3 regions of the Martelella sp. FOR1707 genome follow, and region 3 is predicted to be linked to each of the others. Evidence: predicted binding sites of a transcription regulator. Region 3 holds the regulator's gene; each other region holds the start of a gene.

Region 1 (10,181 bases), on a different contig from region 3:
GCACGCCGATCGGCGTTCTGGGCGGCGCGCTTTCCAGCGTGCCCGCCCATGAGCTGGGGGCCGTGGCGATCGCCGAAGCGCTTGCCCGGTCGGGCGTTTCGCCGGCTGATGTCGACGAGGCGATCCTCGGCCAGGTGCTGACGGCGGGCGCCGGCCAGAACCCCGCCCGTCAGGCGGCGATGGCCGCCGGCATGCCGGCCGAGAAGACCGCCCTCGTCATCAACCAGCTCTGCGGATCGGGGCTTCGGGCCGTCGCGCTCGGCATGCAGCAGATCATCGCCGGCGATGCCGAGATCGTGGTGGCGGGCGGACAGGAATCGATGTCGCTGTCGCCGCATTGCGCCCATCTTCGCAGCGCAACGCGCATGGGCGACGCCGCCATGGTCGACACCATGCTGAAGGACGGGCTGGTCGACGCCTTCTATGGCTATCACATGGGCGTGACGGCGGAAAACATCGCCGAGCGCTGGGGTCTGAGCCGGGCGGTGCAGGACGATTATGCCGCTCGATCGCAAAACCGCGCCGAGGCCGCCCGCGCAGCAGGCCGCTTCGCCGACGAGATCGTGCCGGTCACGGTCGCCGGCCGCAAATCCGAGGTGGTGGTCGATCAGGATGAGGGCATCCGCGAGGGCATGACCGCGCACGCGCTTGAGCGCCTGCGCCCGGCCTTCATGGATGGCGGCAGCGTGACCGCCGGCAATGCCTCCGGCATCAATGACGGCGCGGCGGCGCTGGTGCTGATGGATGCGGCCAATGCCGAAAAGCGCGGCATCGCACCGCTGGCGCGGATCGTGTCATGGGCGACCGCCGGCGTCGATCCGCAGGTGATGGGCACGGGCCCGATCCCGGCATCGCAAAAGGCGCTGGCGAGGACCGGCTGGCAGGTCGGCGATCTCGACCTGATCGAGGCCAACGAGGCGTTTGCGGCGCAGGCCTGTGCGGTGGTGCGCGAACTGGCGCTCGATCCGGAGAAGGTTAATGTCAATGGCGGGGCGATCGCGCTCGGCCATCCAATTGGCGCGTCCGGCGCGCGGGTGTTGACCACGCTGCTTTACGAAATGCGCCGGCGCGACGCGAAAAAGGGCCTCGCCACGCTCTGCATCGGCGGCGGCATGGGTGTTGCGATGTGCGTGGAACGCGCCTGAGCACAAAAGAAAAGGCGTCGCAAAAAGCGACGCCTGGATCGACGAGCGGGGGGATGCTGCGAGCCGATCTTGACGCGACAGCCCTGGGCGCGCGCCGCTTTCGATAAGGATCGCCGGCCGGGGTTCGCCCGACCGGCGCGTTGGCGATCAGTTGGCCGTTGCAGCGCCGATGCCGCCGCCGATCAGGCCGCCCGCCACGGCGCCGCCGGCACTGTTGGTGGCAAGCGCGCCCACGCCCGCGCCGATGCCGGCGCCGGCAGCGGTGTTGCGTTCCTGCGTGGTGCAAGCGGCCAGCGGAAGAATGAATGCGATGGCGATAACGGTCTTCTTCATGATGTCAGGTCTCCAATGTTCTTCAGTCTTTGTCAGATATAGCCCGCCAGAAGCAGGATTATGACGATCAGCAGCACGAGGCCGAGACCGCCGGACGGCCCGTAGCCCCAGTTGGTGGAATAACCCCACCGCGGCAGCGCGCCGATCAGCAGCAATATCAGAATAATAAGAAGAATGGTGCCCAGCATGTGATTGCCCTCTCCGGTCATATGTTCGCAGCCTAAACGCGGCCGGGCAAAATTTTGTTCCCAGCCCATCTTCCGAAGGCGCCGCGGAAAAGGTTAACGGCGGCGCGCGTCCCCCGCGCCAACCGCTTGAAAAATATGGTTAACAAATCCTTCCCGCACCATATCTAGCGGTGAACAAAACCGGAAGATCGACCGGTAAGCGATTCGTCGCTGATTCGTTCCGGCTTTGACCTGAAAGTTAATGCGAAGCACTTTCACCGGCTTTTGCGAACCTCTTTACCTTGAGCAGATAGGCCGCGGCGCGAGCGGTGGAAAAGCCGGTGGCAAGGCCGATGACGGCGTTGACCGCGAGCATGAACGGCACGTTGTTGGCGAGCGCCGGGTTTACGGCGAGGCCGGCATTCTGCGCATAGAGCGCGGCAAACAGCGCCAGAACCATCGCCAGCGTGTGCCATTCGCCCTCGACATGGGCGCGGTTCCCGCCGGCATAGGAAAGCCGATCCTGCGGCCGCAGCATGACCGTCTGCAACGCGCCGACAATGAGGCCGCCGACGAGCCCGACAAGCACCGCATGGGTGTAGTCAAGCGTAGCCAGCCGGTGACCTGCGAGAAACAGAAACAGAAGCGGCAGGATCACGAAGGCGCGCAGATGAACATCGCGCGGATAAAGCCGCTTCACGCCGCGATAGACGAGCAGCGCCAGGATGAGCCAGACGTAAAGGGGCGTGCCGGTGATAATGTCGATAAACATGTCCGCTGTTCCTTTCATCTTCGGGAAACGATAACCTCTGCCGCTGCCATAACATTCCGAGCCAGCGGGAAAACAGGGAATGAACGAACTGCGCGAAAACTTCGCGAATGACAGCGGCCTGCAATTCACGCTTCGCCAGATGCGGCGCGATCTCGCCAATTGGCGGGTGCATGGCCTGCTTCTTATCCTCGCCGCCGTGCTCGCCTGGTCCGGCCCTTTCGATACGCAATCGGCGTTTTCGCTCGCCGGGCGCTTCGCCTTCTGGGCGGCAACCACGTTTCTGACCTATTGGGCGGCGCATTTCTTTGCGAAGTGGACGCGGTTTCACCTGAGAGCCCGCCGGACGCCGCGCCATTACGCGCTTGTGGCCGTCGTTTTTGTCGCGGGCCTTGCCGCCACCATCGCCGTGCTGCCTGTCACGATCGCGGTCGAGGGCCTTGCGGCGCTCGCGCCCGCCGCGATTGCCGCGACCGCGACCCATGCCTTCATCATCGCCACCGCCGCCGTTGCGGCAATGGAGCTTCTTGCGCGCGACGAGTCGGTGGAAGCGGAGACGCCGCAAAGGCCCGAACCGCCGCGACTGCTAACGCGCCTGCCGGTCGAAAAACGCGGACCGCTGATCTCGCTCAGCGTCAGCGACCACTATGTCGAGGTCACCACCGGAGCGGGCCGCCACATGCTGCTGATCCGGTTGAAGGATGCCATCGAGGAGACCGCGCCGACAGCGGGTCTGCAAATCCACCGCTCCCATTGGGTTGCGCTTAAGGCCGTTTCCGCCGTCCGGCGCGAGAACGGCAAGGTGTTCGTCGAAACCACCGCCGGCGACCGCCTCCCCGTCAGCCGTTCCTGTCTCGATGACCTGCGCCAAGCGGGTCTTCTGCCGCGTTGAGGCAAATGGTTAACGCGACGGCCGAATCCGGTCCTCCGCCGGCATCCCGCGAAAAAACCGAATCCAGATGTGGACCGCGCACAGTCCGTTTCCGCAATATCTAGCCGTGAACAAATCGGGAAAATAGCAGAGTCAGCGATTCGTCTGTGATTCGTTCGCATCTGTTCCAAAACTTAACGGAACGGCGTTTTCGCAGCCGAAATCCGGAGGGCCCTCTTGCTTGTCGGCGATCGGCAGGCCATCTATAGGCGAGCGACCGCTGCGGGCCGATGGAGCCGGCCCGCGCGGATATCAAAGACCGTCGGGGGCGAGACTTTGGCCCCGGCCATATCATTCGGGACCGGACATTGAATTCTGAAGCAATGATCTTGAGCGGGCGCGGCGTTACCGCGATGCTCGGTCCGACCAATACCGGCAAGACCCATTTCGCGATCGAGCGCATGGTGGCGCATTCCTCCGGCGTCATCGGCCTGCCGCTGCGCCTTCTGGCGCGCGAGGTCTATACCCGCATCGTCGAACGCGTCGGCGTCAACAATGTCGCGCTGATCACCGGCGAGGAGAAAATCGCCCCGCCCAAGGCGCGCTTCAGCGTCTGCACCGTGGAAGCCATGCCGCGCGAGGCCGATGTCGCCTTCGTCGCCATCGACGAGGTGCAGCTCGCCAGCGACATGGAGCGCGGCCACATCTTCACCGACCGCATTCTGCATCTGCGCGGACGCGAGGAAACGCTGCTTCTCGGCTCGTCGACCATGCGGCCGATCCTGCAGAAACTGCTTCCCGGCATTTCCGTGGTCGAGCGGCCCCGGCTGTCGCAGCTTTTCTATGCCGGCCAAAAGCGGATCACGCGCCTGCCGCGGCGCTCCGCCGTCGTCGCCTTTTCCACCGACGAGGTCTATGCGATCGCCGAGCTGATCCGCCGCCAGCGCGGCGGCGCGGCCGTGGTGCTGGGCGCGCTTTCGCCGCGCACCCGCAACGCCCAGGTCGAGCTCTACCAGAACGGCGACGTCGAATATCTGGTGGCGACCGACGCGATCGGCATGGGGCTCAATCTCGATGTCGACCACGTCGCCTTCGCCCAGGACCGCAAGTTCGACGGCCATCAGTACCGCAACCTCAATCCCGGCGAACTCGGCCAGATCGCGGGCCGCGCCGGACGCCACATGCGCGACGGCACGTTCGGCGTCACCAGCCGGGTCGCGCCATTCGACGATGAACTCGTGGAACGGCTGCAATCACACCAGTTCGATCCCGTCCGCGTGCTGCAATGGCGTTCCAAGGCGCTCGATTTCTCCTCGCTCGACAGCCTGAAGGCGAGCCTTGACGACGTACCGCGCGTGCCGGGCCTGACGCGGGCCCTGCCGGCAGTCGACCAGCGCGCGCTCGAATTTCTGGCGCGCAATCCCGACGTTGCCGGCAAGGCCGATCGCCGCGCCCGCATCGAGCTTTTGTGGGAGGCGTGCGCGCTGCCGGATTATCGCCGGATCACCCCCGCCCAGCATGCCGAACTGATCGCCTCGCTCTATCTGGACCTTGTCCAGCACGGCACGGTGGACGAGGATTTTCTGGCAAAGCAGGTAAAACACGCCGACCGGATCGATGGCGAAATCGACACGCTGTCGGCGCGGATTGCCCAGATCAGAACATGGACTTATGTTTCGAACCGGCCCGGATGGCTTGCCGATCCGACACACTGGCAGGAAAAGACACGGAAAATCGAGGATCGGCTGTCAGATGCGCTGCATGAGAGGTTGACGAAACGCTTCGTTGACCGCAGGACATCTGTGCTGATGAAGCGCCTGAGAGAGAATGCGATGCTTGAAGCTGAAGTGAGCGTGAATGGTGATGTCTTTGTCGAAGGACATCATGTGGGGGAACTGGCGGGCTTCCGTTTCAAAGCCGTGTCCGGGGCCGAGGGTCCCGATGCCAAGGCGATCGAAGCGGCGGCGCTGAAGGCGCTCGCGCTGGAGTTCGAGGCGCGCGCCGCGCGGCTGCATGCCTCCGGCAATGGCGACCTGGCGCTTGATGCGTCGGGCACCGTGCGCTGGCTCGGCGATCCCGTGGCCCGGCTTGTCGCCTCCGACAACGTGTTGCGCCCGCGCGTGATCCTGCTTGCCGACGAGCAGCTGACCGGTCCGGCGCGCGATCATGTCGCAGCCCGTATCGAACGCTACGTCAATCACCAGATCCAGACCGTGCTGAAGCCGCTCGACGATCTCGCCAATGCCGAGGATCTCGAAGGCATTGCCCGCGGCCTCGCCTTCCAGCTTGTCGAAGCCTACGGCGTGCTGTTCCGCCGCGATGTCGCCAATGAGGTCAAGTCGCTGGATCAGGATGCGCGCGCCTCGCTGCGCCGCTACGGCGTGCGGTTCGGCGCCTATCACGTGTTCATGCCCGCTTTGCTGAAGCCGGCGCCGGCGGAGATGATCACGCTGCTTTGGGCGCTGAAGAATGACGGACTTGAGAAGCCCGGCTATGGCGACCTGATTTCGGTGCTGGCCGCCGGCCGCACCTCGGTCGTCACCGATCCGTCCTATGAGCGCGAATTCTACAAGCTCGCCGGTTTCCGCTTCCTCGGAAAGCGCGCCGTGCGCATCGACATTCTCGAGCGTCTCGCCGACCTCATCCGCCCGCTGACGCAGTGGAAGCCGGAAGGCGGTTCGCCCCGGCCGGAAGGCGCGTTCGACGGTCGCCGCTTCGTCACCACGCCGGCGATGATGTCGATCCTCGGCGCGACCGCCGATGATATGGAGGAAATCCTCAAGGGCCTCGGCTATCGCGCCGACATCGCCTCGGAAGAAGAGGTCGCGACCCTTGCCGAAATCCAGGCCGCGCGCGATGCCGAAAAGGCCGCCCGCCAGGCCCCGAGCGGCGTGACTGTGGAAACCGTCGCCAAGAAGGCCGTCGCGGAAAAGCCCGTCGAAGCCGAAAAGCCTGCCGAAGAAACTGTCGATTCATCGACGGCGAGCGAGGAATCCGCTGCGGTCGAGTCGGCAGACAACGAAGCAGCCTCCCCGGCGGAAACGGAAGCCGCCGAGGCTGAAACCGCGCAGCCGACCGCCACGCCGGCTGAAGAACCGGCGAGCTCGGACAGCGCCCGCGCCGCCGAAAAGGCTGAAGAGACCGGCGAGACAACGGGCGATGACAAGCCGGAAGAAGAGCCCAAGCCTGTCCTTCTCTGGCGCCAGGCCGGCCGCAATGAACGCAACGCCCGTCCCCAGCATGGCCGTGGCCAGCAGCGCGGCGAAGGCCGCGGGCGCGGGCAGCAGGGCGGCCGCAAGGGCGGTGGCGAGGCCGGTGAGAACCGCGGCGACGGCGAGCGTTTCGGCAGGAACGACCGCGGCGGAAAGGGCGGGAAAGGCGGCAAGGGCCCGCGCCGCGACCGCAAGGACGATCACGCGAACCAGCGCCCGCCGCGCCGCGAAAAGGACAAGCCGATCGATCCCGATTCGCCGTTCGCCAAGCTTGCCGCCCTGAAAGAGCAGATGAAGCGCTAGAACCATGGACGAGGCCGCCGAAAAACAGCGTATCGACAAATGGCTGTTCTTCGCGCGCATCGTAAAATCGCGCTCGCTGGCGCAGAAACTGGTGCGCGACGGCCATGTCCGGCTCAACGGTTCGCGGGTCATCCGCCCGAGCGTCGATGTCGGCGACGGCGACAAGCTCGTCGTTGCGCTGGAGCGACGCGATGTCCACGTGATTGTGCGCGCGCCCGGCACTCGCCGGGGGCCGTTTGCCGAAGCGCAGACGCTCTACGAGGATATCAGCCCACCGCCGGAAGCGCGTGAAAAGCTCAACGCCTTCGAACAGGCCCAGCGGGTCCCCGGTTCCGGCCGGCCGACCAAGAAGGAGCGCCGCGACCTTTCGAAACTGCGCGGCGACTGAATTGTCGGCGCGGGTTTGGAAAGTTCTACCCGTCACGCCCCGGTTTCGAGCATGAAATGGTCTTGCCCGGCCGTTTGAAAGCCGGTAGTTCCGGGCAGAGTTTATGGGTGCGAAGCCCGCGGCGAACCGGTTTTCGGTTTCAATGGGCGCGCGCCGGCCGCTTTTCTGGAGTCTTTCATGACCTATGTCGTGACCGATAATTGCATCAAGTGCAAATATACCGATTGTGTCGAAGTCTGCCCGGTGGACTGTTTCTACGAGGGCGAGAATTTTCTCGTCATCCACCCCGATGAGTGCATCGATTGCGGCGTCTGCGAGCCGGAATGTCCCGCCGAGGCGATCAAGCCCGATACCGAGCCCGGCCTCGACAAGTGGTTGAAGCTGAACGCCGATTTTTCCGAATCCTGGCCCAACATCACCATCAAGAAAGAGCCGCTGCCCGAGGCGGAGGAGATGGACGGCGTCGAAAACAAGTTCGAGAAATTCTTCTCCGACAAGCCCGGCGCGGGCGACTGAGCGTCGCGCCGACCGGCTTATTCCGGCATGCCCCGGTAATTGACGCATCGTCAACGACCGCAGCTTTTTTTCCGGCCGGGGCACAATTTTGGGCTTGGCGAAGCGCGCCAATTCGGTTACGTGTCGGCCATGGACCACCCTCCCGCCGGTGACGATGCGTCACGGGTGCACGGCTCATTGATTTCTGCTGCGTGACATGCTATATAATTGGCACTGACCCATAAAACGGCAGCTTTGTCTTAAAAGCCGAAGAAAGAAATCAATCCAAACGTCGAATAATCGGAATTTTTGAGGGCCTTGCCTTCAGATCGGGATTTCGCGTCGCTTTTCGTTGCCCGTTCGATGGAAACAGTGGGTGGCAACCTCCGTTGCCCCACCCTCCGGATCATGCATGTCCGGAACCGGCGCCCGCCGGATGCGTAACAGGGAGTTTTTGAAAGCCTATGACAGTACAACAGAAAAAACCTGCCGGCCGCCACGGTTTCAAGCCCGGCGAGTCGATCGTCTACCCTGCCCACGGCGTTGGCACGATCAGCGCGATCGAGGAGCAGGAAGTGGCCGGCATGAAGCTCGAGCTTTTCGTCATCGAATTCGACAAGGACAAGATGCGCCTGAAGGTGCCGGTGGCCAAGGCCATGAGCATCGGCATGCGCAAGCTGTCGGAGACCGATTTCGTCGAGCGCGCGCTGAAGGTTGTGCAGGGCAAGGCCCGCGTGAAGCGCACCATGTGGTCGCGCCGCGCGCAGGAATATGACGCCAAGATCAATTCCGGCGACCTGATCTCGATCGCCGAGGTGGTCCGCGATCTCTATCGCGCCGAGAACCAGCCCGAGCAGTCCTATTCCGAACGCCAGCTCTATGAGGCGGCGCTTGACCGCATGGCGCGCGAAATCGCCGCCGTCAACAAGATGTCGGAAACCGAGGCTGTCCGCCTGATCGAAACCCACCTTGCCAAGGGCCCCAAGCGCGGCAAGGCGGCGGAAGACGAAGACGACGCCCGCGAGGAAGCGGCCTGATCAAGGCGCTTCCAGCAGTGTATCGAATGAAAAATCCGGTCTTTTAGGCCGGATTTTTTTATGATCCAGCCCTTTGAACTGAAAAAATGAATTCTACGTTGAACTAAATGGCCCCGCTTTGCGTTGATCTTTTCGAGGAGCAACGGATGCGCTTGTCGTCCCGAAGCCCTCGTTGGCCCAAACAACGCGCCTTCCGGGAGCCACGCCATGGATATCGACGTACAGGACCACCGCATTGCCAGCGCAGCAATGGCAGCGCCTTATCTCTCACGCGAACAGGAAACCGAGCTTGCCACCCGCTGGCGGGTGAAGGACGACAGCGATGCGCGCGACGATATCGCGATGGCGCATCTGCGGCTGGTGGTCTCGATGGCCGGCAAGTTCCGCGGCTTCGGCCTTCCCAAGTCGGATCTGGTGCAGGAAGGCTATGTCGGCCTTCTGGAAGCGGCCGCACGGTTCGATCATCAGCGCGGCGTCAGGTTTTCGACCTATGCAAGCTGGTGGGTCCGGGCCTCAATGCAGGATTACGTGTTGCGCAACTGGTCGATCGTACGCGGCGGCACCAGCTCCACCCAGAAAGCGCTGTTCTTCAAGCTTCGTCGCCTGCGCGCAAAGATCGCCGCGCGCGACCGCAGCATGAGCTCGCAGGCGATCTACGAAGAAATCGCCGCCAGCCTCGGCGTTTCGGTCTCGGACGTGCAGGTCATGGACGCCCGGCTTTCCGGCAATGACGCCTCGCTTCAGGCCCCCGTCGGCAATGACGGCGAAGAGGGCGCCGAGCGGATCGACCTTCTGGTTTGCGACGCGCCGCTGCCCGAGGAGCAGGTCTCCGGCATCATCGATGGCGAACGGCTTCATCTGCGGCTGAAGCGCGCCCTGACCAAGCTGACCGCCCGGGAAAACCGCGTGATCCGCGCCCGCAAGCTTGCCGACGACAGCGCCACGCTCGCCGAACTCGGCGCGGAGCTTGGCATCTCCAAGGAACGCGTCCGCCAGATCGAAACCAGGGCGCTTGAAAAGCTGAAGATGGCGATGACATCCGAAAACACCGGGGAACTGGCGATCGCCTGAAGGCGTTGGCCCGCCCGTTACTGCGAAACGATCTTCACTGTTTCGCCCGCCGACAGCGTTGCGCCCGGCGGCAGCGCGTTCAGCACCTGAAACAGCGCGAGCTTGCGGTTGGTGCCCATCATCTTCGCGGCGAGGCTGGCGACCGTGTCGCCCGGCTGAACGGTGACGATGCGAATTCTCAATGGCTTCAGATCGGCGGCCTCGGCGGGCGACAGCTTGCGGAACGAAGACCGCACGGAAAAGGCGGTATCCTCCAGCGCGCCGCTGCCGCGCGGTGCGGCGGTCAGCAGGCGATAGATATCGCCGCCATCGCGGATAACCGTGACATCGAACACCCAGTCGCCGGCAACCGCCTTCGCGGTCGCGGCCGGCATGCCGTTGACGGTGGTC
Region 2 (10,181 bases), on a different contig from region 3:
ATGCCCAAAAGGTTGCTAGACCATGAGGCGTGAATTTCCGCTTAGCTCATGATCTGATATCAAATCCGCCATTCGGCTTTCGGCCCCTTTACTGCCGCTCACATCGTCCCAAGTGTTCTCCAACTTCTGTCGATCTGCCGAGTATATGTCTTTCCCATCGGCGTGGGGATCACAGCAGACTCATCTGAGGCTCTCGTACCCCATTAGAGCTCTCTCCCAATGAGGAAAGGGTAATCCCGAGCAGGCGGATACCCTTCTGAACTGGAAACAACTCGGTCAGCATCACGCCGGCAATCTCGCCAATCTCGCTTGCACTTCGCATATTCTGCCCAAGTGTGCGGCTCCGCGTAATCTGCTGGAAGTCCGCGTACTTCACCTTCAGCGTCACCGTCCGCCCGCTGATCCACTTGTTCTCAGCATGGCGCCAGACCTTCTCGGCAAGTGGGATCAACTCCGCTTTCGCAGCCTCCAGCTCGAAAATATCGGCAGCATATGTGTCTTCCGCACCAATCGATTTGCGCGGCCGATCGGGCTGAACCGGCCGCTCATCGATCCCGCGGGAGATCCGGTAGTACCATCCCCCCGACTTGCCGAAATTATCACGCAGGAAGGCAAGCGATTTCTCGCGCAAGTCGGAGCCGGTCGCAATCCCGAGCCGTTGCATCTTCTCGGCCGTCGCTGGCCCGACGCCGTGGAATTTCTTGACGGCGAGATCAGCAACAAATGCCGGTCCCATCTTCGGTGTGATCACGGCCTGGCCGTTCGGTTTGTTCAGGTCGCTCGCTATCTTTGCGAGGAACTTGCAGTAGGAGATCCCGGCAGACGCATTGAGTCCGGTCACCTCCTTGATGCGGGCGCGGACGATCGTCGCGATCTCGGTTGCAAACGCGATACCCTGCTTGTTTTCGGTCACATCAAGATAGGCCTCATCGAGCGAAAGCGGCTCGATCAGGTCTGTATGCTCGGCAAATATCTGATGGATTTGCGCCGAGACCGTCCGGTAGATATCAAACCGCGGCTTCACGAAGACCAGATCGGGACACCGCCGTTTCGCGGTCACCGACGGCAAGGCCGATCGCACGCCAAACGCCCGCGCCTCATAGCTGGCAGCAGCCACCACACCTCTGGCCGCCGACCCGCCGACGGCAACCGGCTTGCCGCGCAGTTCGGGATTGTCGCGCTGTTCGACTGAGGCATAGAAGGCGTCCATGTCGACATGGATGATCTTGCGGATGACCGGGGCGGCGCCATCCGTTTCGACCTCGTGGTCTCTTTCCAAAGCTGTCAGTTCATCCGGCGCGGCCATGACCATCTCAAGAGTGTGATCGGTGACGACGTCAATCGTCTTCGGGGTTTTCAGGAGGGGCGACCACGACCAGCATGTTGCCGGGCAGCGGCCGCTGAAGGTGTTTCACATCGGCCCATTCCCCGGTGAGCCAGAGATCGACCTCCTCCGGTGTCGTCAGGATCGCCGGCATTGCTTTCTCATGAATAGGTTTGACGATCTCGTTCGGCGTTGTCGTCAGGAATCCGAACAGTTCATATTCCTGTTCACCATCCCGGACCTTCCGCACGCCCTTCCACGGCGTCCAGAAACCGGCGAAGAACATCAGGGGTCGGTCCGGGTCCTGAGCAAACCAGGCATTCGGCACGCGTCGGCCCTCCACCTTGCTCGCAGGGTCAGGTTCAGCAAACGAGGTGAACGGCACGACACAGCGGCTTGTCGGCCCAAGCCAGCGCCGCCAATGCGGAGAGCCGACATTGCGGATATTGGTGACCCCGCGATCGGCCTTGCCTTTGACGAAGGCCGGCGGCGTCGGCATGCCCCAGGTGGCACTGACAATTTCCCGATTGCCACCGCCATCGACGCGAACGATCGGCGCCAGCGTGTTGGGATAGACATTGAGCGACGGCTCGTTCCATCCGGCCTTGTCGCTCATCGCCTTCGTAAACTCGACGACGGCATCCCGTGTCGTCGTCAGATTATAGAGATTGCACAAGTCCTTGTCCTCCCTCAGCGCCACATCCCACGCATGCGAGCGCCGACATCGAGACGCACCTGGCGCGAACCCGGGTTGTTCTGTTGGCCCGGTTTCGCTACCGGCCATGTCCTGTTCTCAAAATGCTGCAACAACATAGCGGGAATGAACCGGGTTCGCGAGGCATAGACATGCCTGTCGCCGGTCGAGGACTGTCCATGGGTAAAGAAGCGCTGGGGAACGACAAGGTTCAGGCTGTCCCGTGCCCGCGTCATGGCCACGTAAAGCAGGCGCCGCTCTTCCTCGATATCGTCGGTCGTGCCGACGCCGAGATCGGAGGGAATGCAACCGTCGACGGCATTGAGAACAAAGACCGAGCGCCACTCCTGCCCTTTGGCCGAATGGATGGTCGAGAGGATCAGATAGTCCTCATCGAGCAGCGGCACACCGGCCTGGCCGGAGGTGGCGTCCGGTGGGTCGAGCGTCAACTCGGTCAGGAACCGTTCCCGCGACGGATAACCAGCGGCAATGTCTTCAAGCTGGAGCAGATCGGCACGGCGCATCTCGAAGTCTTCATGGATGCGCTCCAGATACGGCTCATACCATGCCCGGATCCGGCCGAGTTCGGCGGGCCAGCCCATGTTTGACTGGCGGAGGTCCGTTACCAAGGACACAAGACCCGGCCAGTCGGCTACTGCTCGTGCCGGCGCAGGAAGGGCCGCCAGTGTCTCTATCGGATCGGCGGTTTCCGCAATCGCATCCAGCGCAGTTTGCGCCGAGGCCGGCCCCACACCTGGCAAGAGTTGCATCAGCCGGAAGCCCGCCACGCGATCGCGCATGTTCTGGGCAAACCGGAGTGCTGCGAGCATGTCTTTCACATGGGCGGAATCGAGGAATTTCAGGCCACCGAACTTCACGAAGGGAATGTTGCGGCGGGTGAGTTCCACCTCCAGCGGGCCGCTGTGATGGCTTGCCCGAAACAGCACGGCCTGATCCTTCAGCCGCATGCCACCCTCGCGATTGTCGAGCACCTCGTCGGCAATGAACCGGGCCTGATCGCCCTCGTCGAGAACCGTCATCAGCCGCGGCTTTTCGGTTGAGACGCGGTCGGTCCAGAGATCCTTTGTGTAGCGCTCCTGGGCTAGGCCGATGACACCATTGGCCGCGGCGAGGATCGGCTGCGTCGACCGGTAATTGCGGTCGAGCGTGATCACGTCGGCCTTCGGCGAGAATTCATTCGGAAAGTCGAGGATGTTGCGAACCGTGGCCGCCCGGAACGAATAGATTGACTGCGCATCGTCACCGACAACCGTCAGCCCGCGCCCGCCAAGTTTGAGCGCCATCAGGATCGAGGACTGCAGGCGATTGGTGTCCTGATATTCGTCGACGAGAACATGATCCCAGCGCCCGCCGATCTCGGCGGAAAGCGCCGGATCGCCCATGGTCTGCGCCCAATAGAGCAGAAGATCATCATAATCGAGGACGTTCTGGACCTGCTTGGCCTCGACATAGGCCGCGAACAATTCCTTCAGTTCCTTTTCCCAGGCGGCACACCAAGGAAAGTTCGCCCTCAGGATTTCCGAGAGCGGCGCCTCGGCATTGACGGTGCGCGAATAGATCGAAAGGCAGGTGCCCTTGGCCGGAAACCGGTTCTCGGTCTTGGAGAAGCCGAGCTCATGGCGGGCGAGGTTCATCAGATCGGCCGAATCCTCGCGGTCATGGATGGTGAACTGTGGATCGAGACCAAGCTCGATTGCATATTCCCTCAAGAGCCGGGCGCCGATCCCGTGAAAGGTGCCGGACCAGGCAAGCCCGTCGGCCATGATCCCGGCCCTGTCTCCAAGCGCCTTCGCGCAGATCCGCTCGACACGCTTTCCCATTTCGGCGGCGGCGCGCCGGGAAAAGGTCATCAGCAGGATCCGGCGCGGATCGGCTCCGGTGATAACGAGCTGAGCCACGCGATGGGCAAGCGTGTTGGTCTTGCCGGATCCCGCGCCCGCAATGATCAGCAGCGGTCCCGCGATGGCGCCATCGGGCAAATTCGTGCCATGCAGAACCGCGGCCCGCTGGTTGTCGTTCAATTTTTCGAGATGCGCCGCGCTCATATCGCCCTGCCCTAAACCCCTTGTGATTCAACGATGCACGCCATGCGCATCGGTGTTCTTCCCCGGTCGCCGTCCACAGGGCCCGTCCATGAGGCCGATTGACTCAAAACCCGAGAAAGAACAAATAAGGAACATATCGGAGAATTCCGCCGTTGCAAAGTCCTGAAGGAGACCGTCCGACATCATGCCGAACAATGCCGCCAGTCCAGCCATCGCAGAGCTTCGTGAGCGCATCGCGCATCTTGAAGGTCCGGGCGGACGTTCGCGCTCGGTCCTGCCCTTCGGTCTGAAGGAGATCGATCGCCGGCTGCCGGGCGGCGGACTGGCGCTCGGCTGTCTGCATGAGGTAGCCGGCGGCGGCAATGGCGCGGTCGATGGAGCGGCAGCTGCGTTGTTCGTGGCGGGCATTGCCGCACGCACACGAGGCAAGGTGTTGTGGGTGGTCACACGTCCCGATCTCTTTGCACCAGCCATCGCCCAGGCCGGGCTTTTGCCCGATCGCGTGATTCATGTCGAGGCCGGCGACGAGAAGGCGCTGCTTGCCTGTTTCGAGGAAGGGCTTCGCCATGGCGGGCTCGGTGCGGTTATTGGAGAGACCGCGCGTCTCTCGATGACGGCCTCCCGCCGTCTTCAGCTGGCGGCCGAGAACTCCAACACCATCGGCCTGGCGCTGCGCCGCTGGCGACGGCAGACCGAGGCCGGCGACTTCGGGCAGCCGACGGCGAGCGTCACCCGCTGGCGGGTCTCCGTTCTGCCCTCGCGGCCCCTGCCCGTTCCCGGCCTTGGCCGTGCACGCTGGCTGGTCGAACTCATCCGATGTCGTGCCGGCGAAAGTGCCGATTTTGAACTGGAGGCATGTGATGACACGGGTCGTCTCGCTCTTCCTTCCGAGGTGGCCGACGGATCGCCTCAGAAGGAAGTCGGGCGACGCATCGCCACCCGCTGATGCGCCGCTCGTCATGGCCGGCCGCATCGGTCGCCGCCGGCTGATCACGGCCCTCGATGCCAATGCCGAACGGCTTGGCGTGCGTATCGGCATGGCCGTCACCAAGGCGCAAGCCCTTGTGCCGGGGCTTGTGATTGCCGATTCCGATCCCAGGGCCGAAACCGACGGATTGAACAAGCTGGCGCTCTGGGCGCTTCAGCGGGTTTCGCCGGTGGTGATGGCCGATCCGCCGGATGGCCTGGTCATCGATACGACCGGCGCCGACCACCTGCATGGCGGAGAAGACGCCATGCTTGCCGACATGATCAGGCGTTTCGCAGCGGCAGCCGTCGAGGCGCGCGCTGCGGTCGCAGACACTTGGGGCGCCGCGCATGCTGCTGCCCGGTTTCTGGCACGACCCGCGATCGTCATTCCACCGGGAGAAACCGAGGCGATGCTGCGAACCTTGCCGCTTTCAGCACTCAGGCTCGATCCCGGTACGGTGTCCGACCTGCACACACTCGGTTTCGAGACTATCGGCGAGCTGCTGGATCAGCCGCGCGCGCCGCTGACCCTGCGCTTCGGCCCGGAAGTCGTCCGGCGGCTAGACCAGGCGCTTGGCCGGATCGCCGAACCGGTCGATCCGATCCGCTCGCCGGAGCTGGTCGAGGTGCTCAAGGCCTTCGCCGAACCGATCGGCGCGCCTGAAACCATCGCCCGCTATATCGGGAAACTCGCAGACGCCCTCTGTCTTGAACTCGAAAAGCGCGGCCTTGGCGCCCGGCGGCTGGATCTTCTGTTCCACCGCGTCGATAGCACCATGCAGTTCATCCGCGTCGGCACAGCGCAGCCGGTACGCGATCCCAGACGCCTTGTCCGCTTGTTCCGCGACAGGCTGGAGACCGTCGATCCAGGCTTCGGGATAGAGATCATGGAGCTGGTCGCCATCCATGCCGAACCTTTGCGGGAGAAGCAGACGATTTCCTCCCTGATCGAGGAACCCGAAGCCGATGTCTCCGATCTGGTCGATGTCCTTGCCAATCGCGTCGGCGATCACCGGCTCTGTCGTTTCGTGCCCGTTCAAAGCGATGTGCCTGAACGCTCGGTCGCCCGTATTGCCCCGCTGGCACCGGAAACAGGCCTCACATGGGACGGCGACTGGCCGCGACCACCGCGGCTTTTACCCCGCCCGGAGCCGGTCGAGACCATGGCGCTTCTCCCGGATCATCCACCTGTCTGGTTCACCTGGCGCGGTGTACGTCGACGCATCCGTCATGCCGATGGACCGGAGCGGGTTCGCGGCGAATGGTGGAAGCGGGATGCCGAACTCACCGCCGTCCGGGATTATTTCCGGGTAGAGGACGACACCGGCGAGCGCTATTGGCTGTTTCGCTCCGGCGACGGCGAGCATGAGGAAAGCGGCTCGCACCGCTGGTTTATCCATGGGATCTTCGGATGACCGGGCCGCGCTACGCCGAACTGCAGGTCACCACCCATTTCTCGTTTCTGCGCGGGGCGAGCAGTTGCGACGAACTGTTCGCTCGCGCCGCAGACCTCGGCATCGAGGCCCTCGGTGTCGTTGACCGGAATTCGCTGGCTGGCGTCGTGCGGGCATACGAAGCTTCACGGCAGACCGGCGTCCGGCTGGTTGTCGGCTGCCGCCTCGACCTTGCCGACAGCCAGCCGGTCCTCGTCTATCCAACCGACCGGGCGGCCTATGCGCGGCTTTGCCGCCTGCTGTCGCTCGGCAAGAAGCGTGCCGGCAAAGGCAAGTGCCATCTCGAATGGACCGATCTCGTGGCTTATGGCGAGGGGCTGATTGCCGTCCTGGTTCCGGATCGCGCCGATGATGACTGCGCCATGCATCTGCGACGGCTGCGGGAGGCTTTCGGGGATCGCGCCTATCTGGCGCTGACGTTACGGCGGCGGCCGAACGATCAGTTCCGCCTCTGGCAGCTGTCGAACCTCGCCGCCGCAACGCGGGTCCCGACTACTGTCACGAATGAAGTTCTCTTCCACGCGGTCGGCCGGCAGATGATGCAGGATCTCGTCACCGCGATCCGGCACAATGTCACCATCGACGAACTCGGTCATCGCCGTGAGCGTTTTGCCGATCGGTATCTGAAGCCGCCAGAAGAGATGCACCGGCTGTTCGACCGCTATCCGGAAGCGCTTGCCCGCACGATCGAGATCATGGACCGGTGCAGGTTCTCGCTCACGGAACTCGCCTATCAGTATCCGGAGGAGAAGCTCTTTCCGCATCTGACGCCGCAGCAGGCACTGGAAAAGCTCACCTGGGAAGGTGCCGCCGAGCGCTATCCCGAGGGTCTGCCAGAGAAGGTGCGCTCCAATCTCAACCATGAGCTGGCGCTGATCGAGAAGCTGGACTATGCGCCCTACTTCCTGACGGTGAATGCGATTGTTCGTTTTGCCCGTTCGAGGGACATTCTTTGTCAGGGTCGGGGATCCGCTGCCAATTCGTCCGTCTGTTATGTCCTCGGCGTGACCTCCGTCGATCCGGATCGCAATGATCTCCTGTTCGAGCGCTTCGTTTCGGAAGAACGGCGCGAGCCGCCGGACATCGATGTCGATTTCGAGCACGAACGGCGGGAGGAAGTCATCCAATGGGTCTACCAGGCCTATGGCCGCGATCGATCTGCGCTCTGTTCCACCGTCATCCGCTACCGCGCCAAAGGCGCGCTCCGTGACGTCGGCAAGGCGCTCGGGCTGACCGAAGACCTGACCAGGACGCTGTCGTCGCAGGTCTGGGGCTGGTCCGAGGGTGTCGAGGAGAAGCACGCGCAGGAACTGAACCTTAATATGAGCGACAGGCGGCTTCGGCTTGCTCTGGAGCTTGCCCGGCAACTGGTCGCCACGCCACGCCATCTCTCCCAGCATCCGGGCGGCTTTGTCCTGACCCGCGACCGGCTCGACGAACTGGTGCCGATCGAGCCGGCGGCCATGGAAGACCGGCAGGTCATCGAATGGGACAAGGATGATATCGACGTTCTCAAATTCATGAAGGTCGATGTGCTGGCGCTCGGTATGCTCTCCTGCATGCGCCGCGCCTTTGATCTTCTTGCAGAGCACAAGGATATCCGTCTGGATCTCGCCACTATACCGGCCGAGGATCCGCGCACCTATGCAATGATCCGCAAGGCCGACACGCTCGGCACGTTCCAGATCGAAAGCCGCGCGCAGATGGCGATGTTGCCGCGCATCAAGCCGCGGACCTTCTATGATCTTGTCATCGAGGTCGCGATCGTCCGGCCCGGGCCGATCCAGGGCGACATGGTCCATCCCTATCTGCGTCGGCGCGAGGGCAAGGAAGAGGTGACCTATCCGAAGCCCGAGCTTGAAGCGGTTCTCGGCAAGACGCTGGGCGTGCCGCTGTTTCAGGAGCAGGCCATGCGGGTTGCCATCGACTGTGCGGGTTTCACCGCCGGGGAGGCCGATCAGCTGCGTCGCGCCATGGCAACCTTCAAGCACACCGGCGGGGTATCAAAGTTCGGCGCCAAACTGATCGATGGCATGGTCGCCAATGGCTATGAGCGTGAATTCGCGGAGCGTACCTTTAGGCAATTGGAAGGCTTCGGCTCCTATGGTTTTCCGGAGAGTCATGCGGCGAGTTTCGCGCTGATCGCCTATGCCTCATCCTGGATGAAATGCTGGCACCCGGATGCCTTTTGCTGCGCATTGCTCAATGCCCAGCCGATGGGGTTCTATGCGCCGGCCCAGATCGTGCGCGATGCCCGCGACCACGGCGTCGAGGTTCGTCCGGTCTGCGTCAATGCAAGCCGATGGGATTGCACGCTGGAACCCACCGATCGCGACGACGGGCGTTTGGCCGTCCGCCTTGGGCTCCGGCTAGTGAAGGGGTTGGCCAACGCCGAGGCCGCCCGGCTGGTCTCCTGTCGCGAAGACATGCCCTTTGCTTCGGTCGACGATCTCTGGCGTCGCGCCGGTATTCCTGCCGCCGCACTGGTGGAACTCGCCGAGGCCGATGCGTTCAGGCCCTCACTCGGGCTTGCCCGCCGCGAGGCGCTCTGGGCAATCAAGGCCCTGCGGGACGAACCGCTACCGCTCTTCGCCGCGGCTGCAAGACGCGAGGTCGGCATTGTGCCAGAACAGGCCGAACCGGAGCCCCTCCTGAAACCCATGGAGGCCGGTCGGGAAGTGGTCGAAGATTACGGCCATCTGGGTCTAACCCTCAGGAAGCATCCGGTTTCGTTTCTGCGGTCGGAACTCACCCGACAGCGGTTCAGGTCCTGCGCCGAAGCCATCTCACTGCGCGACGGCCGCTGGGTCAACCTCGCGGGCCTCGTTTTCGTGCGCCAGCGCCCAGGCTCGGCCAAAGGTGTCATGTTCATCACGCTTGAGGACGAAACTGCCGTGGCCAATCTCGTGGTCTGGGCGAAGGTGTTCGAGAAGTACCGCCGCACCGTTCTCGGGTCAGGCATGCTTGGCATCAAAGGACGGGTCCAGCGGGAGGGCGAGGTCGTCCATATCGTGGCGCGTGAGCTGATCGATCTGTCGGCGGAGCTCTCAAGTGTGGGCAGTCGGGATACGGGCTTTCCGCTTCCGCATGGGCGGGGCGATGAGTTTCATCATGGGTCGCCGGCGCCTGATCCGCGCGGAATGCCGAAGCCACGTGATATGTTCGACCCCTATGGGCATATCGATGAGATCAAGGTGAAGCCGCGCGACTTTCGATGATCACTGCGAAACTCACATTGAGAGAGTGCTTTCGATTGTGCTTTGATAGACACGCCGCGTGCTTCGTCGTCCATCCGGACTGTTTTCTTTCCGGTTGCGGCGCCTTTTTGCGCAAAGCTGATGCAACCTGCCATGGCGGAGGAATGTCTTGCCGTTGTTGTCGGGATCAATTGACGATGGGACTGTAAGGCCCGGTGTCTGTCAGCAACGTCTCCGCCCAAAAAAGACGGTCTCCGCCTTCGGCAAACCCTCCGTCTTTTTGTGTTCTCCGCCGCCCTTCGCTTCGCTACGGCCCTGACGGGTGCAGCCATCCTTTTCCCGGTCCTTGTTGGCGTCCCCGTCAATTCGATCAAACAACGGAGACATACCAATGGCAGACCTGATCAACTTCATCCGCTTCAACGACAACGGCACTCTGGAAGGCAACATCGCCGCACTGGACTTTGACTTCGACAT
Region 3 (10,181 bases):
GCGCAAGCCCCGGCCCCATATAGCCGATATTGCCATAGCTGCCGGCAAAGGCCTGGATGGTCGTTTCCCGCACCCCGTTCTTCTTCCACAGATAGCCGATGGCAAACAGTAACAGAAAAACGGAATAGGTCGCCGCAAGATCGATCGACACGAAATCGAGCCGCGTCAGTTGCTCGAACGGCGTGCGCGAGACCAGTTTGAAGAACAGCGCCGGAAGGGCGGCATAGATGATGAAGATATTGAGCCAGGCGGTTCCTTCTTCGGGATGGCGAAAGATCTTCGCCGCGCCGAACCCGATGACGATCAGCCCGAAGAACGGGAAAAGCAGTGCTAGAATATCGGCCATGGCTCCGGTCGCTTGGTGGCGGGCAGCTAGCCGATGCGCGAGAGCACCGGAAAGGTCTGCTGAAACCAGATCGCCATATCGGCAATGAAGCCGAAAAGAAAGGCGACGCCGGTGAGAATCAGCAGCACGCCCATGATTTTCTCGACAGCGCCCAGATGTTTGCGAAACCGCGTCAGAAACCGCATGAAGGCGCCGGAGAAATAGGCCGCGATCCAGAACGGCACGGCAAGGCCGAGCGAATAGACCGCCAGCAGAACCGCTCCGTTCGAAACCGTCGCCTTGGTGGCGGCCACGGCGAGAATCGCGCCCAGCACCGGCCCGATGCACGGCGTCCAGCCGAAGGCGAAGGCGAGCCCCATAATATAGGCGCCTGTCACGCTTGCCGGCTTGCCGCCGCCGTGAAACCGCGCCTCGCGCGAAAGAATCGAAATCCGCAGCACGCCCAGGAAATGCAGGCCCATCAAAATGATGATCACGCCGCCGACCTTGCTCAGAATATCCATATACTGGCGCAGCAGCTGTCCGATGGTGGACGCGCCCGCGCCGAGCGCCACGAAGATCGTCGCGAATCCGAGCGTGAAGAAGAAGGCCGGCAGCAGCACCGCCCACTGGCTTGCCGGCTTGGCTTCGCCGCCGCCCTTCAACTGGTCGACCGAGATCCCCGCCATGTAGCAGAGATAGGGCGGCACCAGCGGCAGCACGCAGGGCGAAAGAAAGGACAGCGCGCCGGCCAGAAGCGCGCTCAGAAGGGAAATATCGCCAATCGACAAGAAACCTGCTCCAACACCTAAGAAATCGGGCGCGGGCGATGTCCGCGCCCCATTCCCGCGGCGACGAAAATGGCCGCGGAATGCGTCCGCGGGTCTTAAACCAGATGACCGGTCAAATCCAATCACCTTTCCGCGCGCCGAAAACCGCCGTATTATCGCTTTGGCGGCGAGATTCCGGGTTGACCTTGGATAAGACCCTTTCTATGTTCCGCCCACTTTCAGCCGGGCATCCGGCTCGGGAGAGCGTAGCTCAGCCGGTAGAGCAACTGACTTTTAATCAGTAGGTCCAGGGTTCGAACCCCTGCGCTCTCACCATTTGTTTTTCAGCCGGTTTTGATTTTCCTTCCCCGCTTCGTTAAAACGCGGCCAAGCGCCAGGCGTATCAATCTCGGGGGACCGCATGCCGCATATGTTCGTCAATCGACCGCGTCTTCATGACGTGATTGCCGATACGCCGGCTAAGCGAAAGAATTTCCGCTGGGAGACGATCAACGCGATGGCCTACCAGGCCGGTGGGCTGATCTTCATTTTCGGCAGCATCTGCTTCTTTCCGGCGCTCTCGGCCTATGCCGATCTTGGCGCCTGGATATTCTTCTTCGGATCGCTGATCTATCTGCTCGTGACCGGCCATGACCTGATCGAGGTCTTCGTTTACGCTAGGCAGCGCAACGCCCCGGAAACGCTGTGGGACAGGCTGGAGGCCTGGGCGGCGTGGACCTATGTCTTCGGAACCGTGCTGTTCGTGGTTGGCAGTATTTTCTTCCTGTCTTCCGTCGACCTTCCCAAGGCCGGCGCTTGGTGCTTCATCATCGGCAGCGTCTTGTTCGTGATCGGCGCGGTGATCAACGTCATCCAGATCGTCCAGGCCGACGATCTCGTCACCCTGCAGATGATGAACCTGACCGCGCTGACCTTCGTGGTCGGCTCGGCGCTCTTTGCCGTCGCTTCGATCCCCTATCTCTGGACGCTTGCCAGCGAGCGCGACGAAACCCTGCTCGATGGTTTCCTGGCGTGGCAATATCTGGTCGGCAGCGTCCTGTTCTTCATCGGCGGCCTGTTCAACTATCGCCGCGCCTATCGCGTCGTCGCCGCAGCACTCGGAAAGCCGACGCCCTATGCGCGCCACCCGCTGAAGCCGCTTGCGCCCCGTCGGAGGAAGCCCTGGGAAAAGTGACCGCTGCCCCAAACCCCGGCCTTGGTTGCCGATTCGCCGCGACCGGGGACAGTGGCCGCGAACGCGCAGCACAGCCCCTGCGTCGCAAGCGCTTCCGCGCACTTGCGGAACACAGTGAGAACATGTATATTCGTTCTGGATTTGTTTCGAAGGGCCAGGGGCAGGAAATGCTGACACGCAAACAACAGGAATTGCTGTATTTCATTCATGAACGGATGAAAGAGACCGGCATTCCGCCGTCCTTCGACGAAATGAAGGAGGCGCTCGACCTCGCGTCGAAATCCGGCATTCACCGCCTGATCACCGCGCTGGAGGAACGCGGCTTCATCCGCCGGCTCCCCAACCGCGCCCGCGCGCTCGAAATCCTGCGCATGCCGGACAGCGCGATCGGCCAGCAGCCGCGCCGGGGCTTCTCGCCAAGCGTGATCGAGGGCTCTCTCGGCAAGAAGCAGGAAGAGCCGAAGGCGCCGGCCAGCGCCAATGACGGCGGCTCGGCGGGGATTCCGGTCATGGGCCGGATCGCCGCCGGCGTGCCGATCTCCGCGATCCAGGAAAATACCCATCAGATCACCGTGCCGGCGGAAATGCTGGGCGCGGGCGAACATTACGCGCTGGAGGTGCAGGGCGATTCGATGATCGAGGCCGGGATTTTCGACGGCGACACCGTGATCATCCGCAATATCTCCACCGCCTCGCCCGGCGATATCGTCGTGGCGCTCGTCAATGACGAGGAGGCGACGCTGAAGCGGTTCCGCCGCAAGGGCGCCTCGATCGCGCTGGAAGCGGCCAATCCGGCCTACGAGACCCGTATCTTTTCGGCAAACCAGGTCAAGGTGCAGGGCAAGCTGGTCGGCCTGATCCGTCGTTACCACTGAAGGTGAGCGTCTCAGGAACCGAGATGACCGGCAGATATTCGCCGGAGCGCCAGTCATAAAGCCGGTGCCTGTTCCACGGGCGGGTCAATGCTCTGACCGATGTGCTGACTGAGATCGTCATCGGGCCGCAGGATGGTTTGGCTGACGGGGGCGGTTGCGCCTTCGCATCCGCGATGCCTCCCGGCAACGGATTGGCATTACCTGCCTGCTGATCGGGTTCGCCGACCCTGCCCGGCTCCGCGACCGAGCGCCGTATGTCGCCGTCGTCCATATCGCGACGGTCGGCCGGCGGCAGCGTGAATTGAAAGGCGCCGTGCTGGCGACGCATTGCTGGCGTGACGAGGTATGCGCCGGAACGGCAGGTCTGGAATCCGGGGCGGTAACGGCTGACGACGATATCGGCATTGTCGCAGGCAAGGCCGGCAAAGGCCGGCCGGTCGACCGTCATGATCCTGCGGCCCATCATGGTCGCATAGCACCACGCATCTTTCTTGCAGCGGAAGATGCCGGGCGTCCGGCCGGCTTCGGTGATCGTATCGCTGAGCGCCCGCGCGGCGCTCGCCATATCCGCTGCTTCGAGCCGCGCGAAACGATCTTCCTCATTCAGCGCCAGTACGCTTTCCTCAACAGGCGGCAGCGTCTCCGCGAGCGTGAGCGCCGTTTCCCACTGCTCGAACACGAAGGATGGCGGCCGCTTCGTGGTGAGCGCCGCGACATCGCCGGTGACGATCGCCACGAGATCGCCGTCGCCAGCCACCAGGATTTGCGGCGGCGGAGGCTCGGGCGGCCAAGAGATCAGCGCGAAGGAAACCGCTATCGGAATCACACCGAAGAGACGCAGACGCGTGCGCAACAACACGAGCGGCAGGAAGCCGGCGAGAAACAGCAGCAGAAACCCCTTCGGGGCACGGCCGGTGGTGAACGCGCCGCCGAGGCTATCGACCCAAGTCGCGGCCTGCATGACCCAATCAAGCCCCCAGCCCATGACGATCAGAAACGGCGCGTGGAGATTGAGCGGCATGGCGATGAGCGATAAAAGCCCGGCCGGCATGACCACGAAGGTGACCACCGGCATGGCGAGCAGATTGCCAAGCAGCCCGTAGCCCGCGATACGGGAAAAATGATGGATGGCGAACGGCGTCGTCGACAGCCCGCCAATCAGCGCGGTGAGCACGATACCGGAGGCTGCGATCCAGAGCCAGCGGAGCGGCCCGCGACTTTGGCGAAACCCGTCAGCGGGCCGGCGCTGCCATGCGCCATAGCCCGCGATCAGCGCCAGCGTGGCGGCGAAGGACATCTGCATGCCCGGCCCCACCACTTCGGCGGGGGTCACGATCAGGATCACGAGCGCGGCGAGCGCCACATTGCGCAGGCTGATCGCCGGACGGTCAAAAATCGCCGCCGCCAGCATCACCGCCAGCATGATGAAGGCGCGTTCGGCGGACACCTGCATGCCCGAGATCAAGAGATAGAACAGTGCCGCCGCAATCGCAGCGGCCGCCGCGATCTTCTTCGTCGAAATCGCCTCGGCCGCGCGCGGCGACAGCGCCAGTAACAGCCTGAGGCTGGAGAAGAAGATGCCGGCGGCCAGCGCCATGTGCAGACCGGAAATGGCAATGATATGGGCAAGGCCGGCATTGCGCAGCGCATCGAGCATGTCGTCGCTCAGCGCCCGGCGCTCGCCGGTGATGATCGCATTGGCAAAAGCGCCGGTGTCACCCGCAAGCACCGCACGAATGCGACCCGCAATGCCATCGCGTATCCGCTCGATCGCAAAACCCGCCCTTGCACTGAGCCCCGGCGCGGGCACAAGACCGGCATCGCTTGGCGGCCCATAGAAAAAGCCCACCGCGCCGATGCCGTCGAAATAGGAGAGAAACCCGAAATCAACCAGGCCGGGCATGACCGGGGCGGAAGGCGGCAGCAACCGGCCAAGCCCCTGAATGGCGTGACCGATGCCGACAGGCGGCAAATTGCCGCGGGCGACAAGCGTGACGCGCTCGGGCGGACGGTGGATCACGGGGTCGTCCGTCGCCGTCACCTGCACAACATAGCGCCAGCCGGTTTCCGTCGGCTCGCGGCTCTCGACGACGCCGGTGATATGGGTGGTCACCGGCGAATCGAGCATCACCGTGGCCCGCCGCGCCGTCTCCAGCGCCGCAAGCAGCGCACCGCAGAGAAACAATGCAATGCAGGCGCTGACGACGGGCAGCAAGCCTCTGCCATTGCGCAGCAAGACGGCCGCGAACACCGCCAGACCGCAATAGATGCCAAGGCCCAGCGAAGACGGGCTCTCGTCGAGCGAAAACCACCAGCCTATTCCGGCTGCCAGCGCCACCGGGACCATGAGAAACGGCCGGCCGAAAGCCTGCTCTTCGCGCCACAAGGCGGCAATATCGAACCGCCCTGCCCGGCCCGCGTCTCGCCCGTCAAAACCAGCCTCGCGCTCGCCTTGCGGTTGGCGCCTTCTGAAACGCGCGCGAAGCCGGTCGGCTCCGGCGCGCAAGCCCGTCGCCTTGTCTATCTCGCTCGTGCCTGCCCCGCTCCCACGCATCCACAATCGCCGCCCCACAACTTTTACATGTTGTGGCCAATGCTAATCGATTGCAATGCAAGCGCTGGCGGCAGAAGCAAAATTTTCCTTTTCTAAACCCCGTAAAACTTGCTAAACGCAGATATTACTCATCACCCGCCGCGCGGCTTCGTCGGCTTGGCAACACCTTGCCAATCCTATAGCTAATGAAAATCCCGATTGGCTTCGACAGCGTATTCGCGCCGGAAATTTGGAGGACAGGATGACGGAAACTGGAAAACTGCAACTCGACGGCAAGGAACTTGAGCTGTCGGTGGAAGAAGGCACATTCGGCCCGAAAGTCATCGACATCGCTTCGCTCTACAAGCAGTCGGGCATGTTCACCTACGATCCGGGTTTCACCTCGACGGCCTCGTGCAAATCCAAGATCACCTATATCGATGGCGATAACGGCATTCTGCTGCACCGCGGCTACCCGATCGATCAGCTGGCCGAAAACGCCGACTTCCTGGAAGTCTGCTATCTGCTGCTGTTCGGCGAACTGCCGACGGCCACGCAGAAGAAGGATTTCGACTTCCGCGTGACCCATCACACGATGATTCACGATCAACTCACGAGGCTCTTTAGCGGTTTCCGCCGTGATGCCCATCCCATGGCCATCATCTGCGGCGCCGTCGGAGCCATGTCTGCCTTCTACCACGACTCGATCGACATCTCCGATCCCTACAAGCGCGAGATCGCCAGCATCCGCATGATCGCCAAGATCCCGACGATCGCGGCCATGGCCTACAAGTACCATGTCGGTGAGCCCTTCGTGTATCCGCGCAACGACCTCGGCTATGCGGCCAACTTCCTGCATATGTGCTTCGCCACGCCGTGCGAGGAATACAAGGTCAACCCGATCCTTTCGCGCGCGCTCGACCGCATCTTCATCCTGCATGCCGATCACGAGCAGAACGCCTCGACCTCGACCGTGCGTCTGGCCGGTTCGTCTGGCGCCAATCCGTTCGCCTGCATCGCGGCCGGCATCGCCTGCCTGTGGGGCCCCGCCCATGGCGGCGCCAACGAGGCGGCGCTCAACATGCTGCAGGAAATCGGCTCGGTCGATCGCATCCCGGAATATATCAACCGCGCCAAGGACCGCGATGATCCCTTCCGCCTGATGGGCTTCGGCCACCGCGTCTACAAGAACTACGATCCGCGCGCCAAGATCATGCAGAAGACCTGCCATGAGGTTCTCAAGGAACTCGGCATCAAGGACGATCCGCTGCTGGACGTCGCCATGGAGCTGGAAAAGATCGCGCTGACGGATGAGTATTTCATCGAGAAGAAGCTCTATCCGAATATCGACTTCTATTCCGGCATCACCCTGAAGGCGCTGGGCTTTCCCACCACCATGTTCACCGTGCTGTTCGCGCTCGCGCGCACCGTCGGCTGGATCGCGCAGTGGGCGGAAATGATCGAGGATCCGGAACAGCGCATCGGCCGCCCGCGCCAGCTCTACACCGGCGCCCCGGAACGCGATTTCGTGGACATCTCCAAGCGCTGATCAAGGCTTGGCGAAAAGACAAAAGGCCGGTCCAGCGACCGGCCTTTTCTGTATCCAGTGGGAAGCAGGCGCTGCCGGACGGTCTACTTCGCAGAGCCCTTCTCCGCCAGAACATCCAGAACGATAGCCGCCGCACGCTCGCCGGGCGGGACCTCGGTCTGCATCAGCGCGATGACCCGCTCGAAACCTTCCATCATGCCGCGCCGCTGGTAGCTGTCCTTCGTCAGCAGCTCCATCCAGCGCGCCAGCGCGCCGGCGCGGATCGTGTCGTTGAAATATTCCGGCACCAGCGGCGCATCTGCGATCAGGTTCGGCAGCGATGCCGACCAGACGGTGATCTTGTTCAGCATGAAACGGCCGATGAAATCCGCCTTGTAGGCGGAGACCGCCGGAATGCCGGAAAGCGCAAGTTCCAGAACCACCGTACCCGAGGCAGCGACCGCGGCGTCGGCCATGGCGAACGCCTCCCACTTGGCCTCCTCGCCGACGAAGAGTTCCGGCTGTACAGGCCAGTCGGCGATTGCAGCGCGCACCTGTTGCTCGCGGCGCGTCACGGTCGGCAAGATAATGCGACACCCGTCATTGCGCGCCGCGAACGTCGCCGCGACATCGCGGAACACCGGAGCGAGCGCATTGATCTCGGACTTACGTGAGCCCGGCAGCAGCATGATGGCCGGCTTCGACCGCGCGCGCTCCAGACGGTTCTGGCGGCGCGCTTCGAGCACGCCCGGCTCCCCGGTAAGCCGATGGCCGACAAAGGTGGTCGGCGGGCCGCCGAGACGCTCCATCGCAGCCGGCTCGAAGGGCAGCACCGCCAGCACGTGGTCGACATAGGAGAGCATGTCCCGCGCGCGATATTCCTTCCAAGCCCAGACGCTGGGGCAAACATAGTCGACGATCGGGATATCGGGTGCTGCGGCGCGCACGCGCTTCGCCACGCGATGGGTAAAATCCGGGCTGTCGATGATGACGATGATATCCGGTTTCGCCGCGATCAGCGCGTCTGCGGTCTGGCGGATGCGCCGCAGCAATTGCGGCAGGCGGGCGATCACCTGGGTGAAGCCCATGATCGACAGCTCGCTGTAGTCGAAAAGCGAGTCCAGCCCCTCCCCGGCAAGGCCGTCGCCGCCGACGCCGACCAGTTCCACCGGACCGCCATGAAGCGCCTTCAGCGCCGCGATCAGGTTCGCGCCCAGTAGGTCGCCAGAAACCTCGCCGGCTACAATCCCGATTTTCAAAGCCACATGCCGCTCCCTTATGATCGAAGGTCAGGCTCCAGCCCATAGACAAACAGACCGGCTGCATCGGCGGCCCGCAGCGTCTCTTCGCGCTCGAGTATCAGCGACCGCCCGGCCTCAACTGCAATGCCGGCCAAGCCCGCTGCCGCCGCCAGCCGCACCGTGTTGGCGCCGATCGATGGCAGGTCGGCGCGCAGATCCTGTTGCGGCTTGCACAGCTTGACAAGCACGCCCCGCCGCCGGGCGCTGATGCGGCCGGACTGGCGCAGCGCCGCCACCCGCTGCAGCATCTGGTCCGTGCCTTCCGCGCCCTCAAGCGCCACCACCCTGCCACCGACGCTGACGGCGCCCTGCCCGATATCCATCATGCCGATCGTGCGCGCGGCGTGGGCGGCGGCCTCGATATCGCCCTCGGCCTCGCGATCCGGCGCAAGCCTGCCAAGCGCGCCGGCCTCGGCCAGCAGATCGCCGGCGATCGATTGCGCGGCCACCACCTCGAAACCATGCTTTTCAAACAGCGCGATAACCATGCGCAGGACCTTGTCATCCCCGCCGCTGCGCAGTTTGGCAAGGATCGCGGGAATGGAAGCGAGCACGGAAAGCGTGGGGCGCAGGCTCAGGAACTCGGGCCGGCTGTTGACCCCGCCGGACAGCACGATCTTGTCGATCCCGCGTTTGCGCAGCGCCATCACCACCGGCCGGAAGCCGCCGAGATCGGCGTCCATATGGTCAAAGCCCGACCAGTCATGGTCGCCCTCGCCGCGCAGCTGCACGACGAACGGGCTATGGCCGGCTTCGCGCGCCGCCTCGGCCACATAAAAGGGCAACAGACCGTTGCCGGCGATGATCGCAATCGGCTCCTTTGCGGAGACCGCCGCGGAATTCACGCCGCGCCCTTGCGCCGCCTGGATCCCGGCGTTGTCAGCGAGCGCTCGGCATCGCGTTCAAGGATGAAGCGCAGCATTTCGTCGACTGCGTCGCTCCTGCCGCCCAGTTCCGCGCGCGCCGCCTCAGCGTTTTCCAGGATGAGGCCGGGCGAGAAGATCGCCTTGTAGGCCTTGCGGACCAGATGGATCTCATCGCGCTCGATGCCCGCGCGCTGCATGCCGACGACATTGAGGCCGCCCATCATTGCCGGGTTGTCAACGATCATCGCATAGGGAATGACATCATTGACCACGCCGGCGAGCCCGCCGACGAAGGCCTGCCGCCCGATCTGGACGAACTGGTGGATCGCGGCGCCGCCGCTGAGGATCACCTTGTCGTGCACCACGACGTGGCCGCCGACCATCACATTGTTCGACAGAATGACGTCGTTGCCGATCCGGCAATCATGGCCAATGTGGGAATTGGCGAGGAACAGGTTGTTGTTGCCGATGGTCGTGATGCCGCCGCCATGCGACGAACCGGTATTGATCGTGACGCCCTCGCGGAAGATGCAATTCCGACCGATCTCAAGCCGAGTCTGGCTGGCATCGTGGCGCACGCTCTGCGGCGCGCCGCCAATCACGGCCATCGGAAACACCTGGCAGCCGGGGCCAAGCCGGGTCGCGCCTTCGACGCTGGCGTGATGCATAACCACGACGCCATCGCCAAGGACAACATCCGGGCCGACATAGGACAACGGTCCTATGACGACATTCTCACCGATAACGGCTCCGTCCTCCACGACCGCTTTCGGGTCGATCCGGGCGGA

The links. The regulator LexA, encoded in region 3, represses DNA repair genes until DNA is damaged. The targets are predictions, from matches to a motif close to TGTTCNNNNTGTGTTCNG.
Region 1: V6765_RS15745 (helicase-related protein) is a predicted target of LexA. The motif match lies at 3,413-3,430, and genes of this name have one in related genera.
Region 2: V6765_RS23360 (ImuA family protein) is a predicted target of LexA. The motif match lies at 4,201-4,218, and genes of this name have one in related genera.

What each region holds. Positions count from the first base shown of each region.
Region 1 covers NZ_JBAKFP010000005.1:313,519-323,699, reverse strand. Annotated here, with positions in the region: gene V6765_RS15770 (acetyl-CoA C-acetyltransferase) at 1-1,145, shown strand, start outside; gene V6765_RS15765 (hypothetical protein) at 1,293-1,478, opposite strand; gene V6765_RS15760 (DUF3309 family protein) at 1,511-1,666, opposite strand; gene V6765_RS15755 (DUF6622 family protein) at 1,905-2,417, opposite strand; gene V6765_RS15750 (LytTR family DNA-binding domain-containing protein) at 2,497-3,306, shown strand; gene V6765_RS15745 (helicase-related protein) at 3,669-6,800, shown strand; gene V6765_RS15740 (RNA-binding S4 domain-containing protein) at 6,805-7,188, shown strand; gene fdxA (ferredoxin FdxA) at 7,366-7,704, shown strand; gene V6765_RS15730 (CarD family transcriptional regulator) at 8,148-8,720, shown strand; gene V6765_RS15725 (RNA polymerase factor sigma-32) at 8,928-9,791, shown strand; gene V6765_RS15720 (M48 family metalloprotease) at 9,809-10,181, opposite strand, start outside.
Region 2 covers NZ_JBAKFP010000011.1:37,653-47,833, forward strand. Annotated here, with positions in the region: gene dinB (DNA polymerase IV) at 170-1,210, opposite strand; gene V6765_RS23350 (SOS response-associated peptidase) at 1,338-2,000, opposite strand; gene V6765_RS23355 (ATP-dependent helicase) at 2,015-4,084, opposite strand; gene V6765_RS23360 (ImuA family protein) at 4,269-5,030, shown strand; gene V6765_RS23365 (Y-family DNA polymerase) at 4,945-6,468, shown strand; gene V6765_RS23370 (error-prone DNA polymerase) at 6,465-9,725, shown strand; gene V6765_RS23375 (DUF736 domain-containing protein) at 10,096-10,181, shown strand, end outside.
Region 3 covers NZ_JBAKFP010000010.1:82,029-92,209, forward strand. Annotated here, with positions in the region: gene V6765_RS22585 (AEC family transporter) at 1-346, opposite strand, end outside; gene V6765_RS22590 (cytochrome c biogenesis CcdA family protein) at 373-1,116, opposite strand; tRNA gene V6765_RS22595 (tRNA-Lys) at 1,356-1,431, shown strand; gene V6765_RS22600 (YrhK family protein) at 1,517-2,290, shown strand; gene lexA (transcriptional repressor LexA) at 2,458-3,165, shown strand; gene V6765_RS22610 (ComEC/Rec2 family competence protein) at 3,119-5,671, opposite strand; gene gltA (citrate synthase) at 5,961-7,247, shown strand; gene lpxB (lipid-A-disaccharide synthase) at 7,331-8,491, opposite strand; gene V6765_RS22625 (LpxI family protein) at 8,503-9,372, opposite strand; gene lpxA (acyl-ACP--UDP-N-acetylglucosamine O-acyltransferase) at 9,369-10,181, opposite strand, start outside.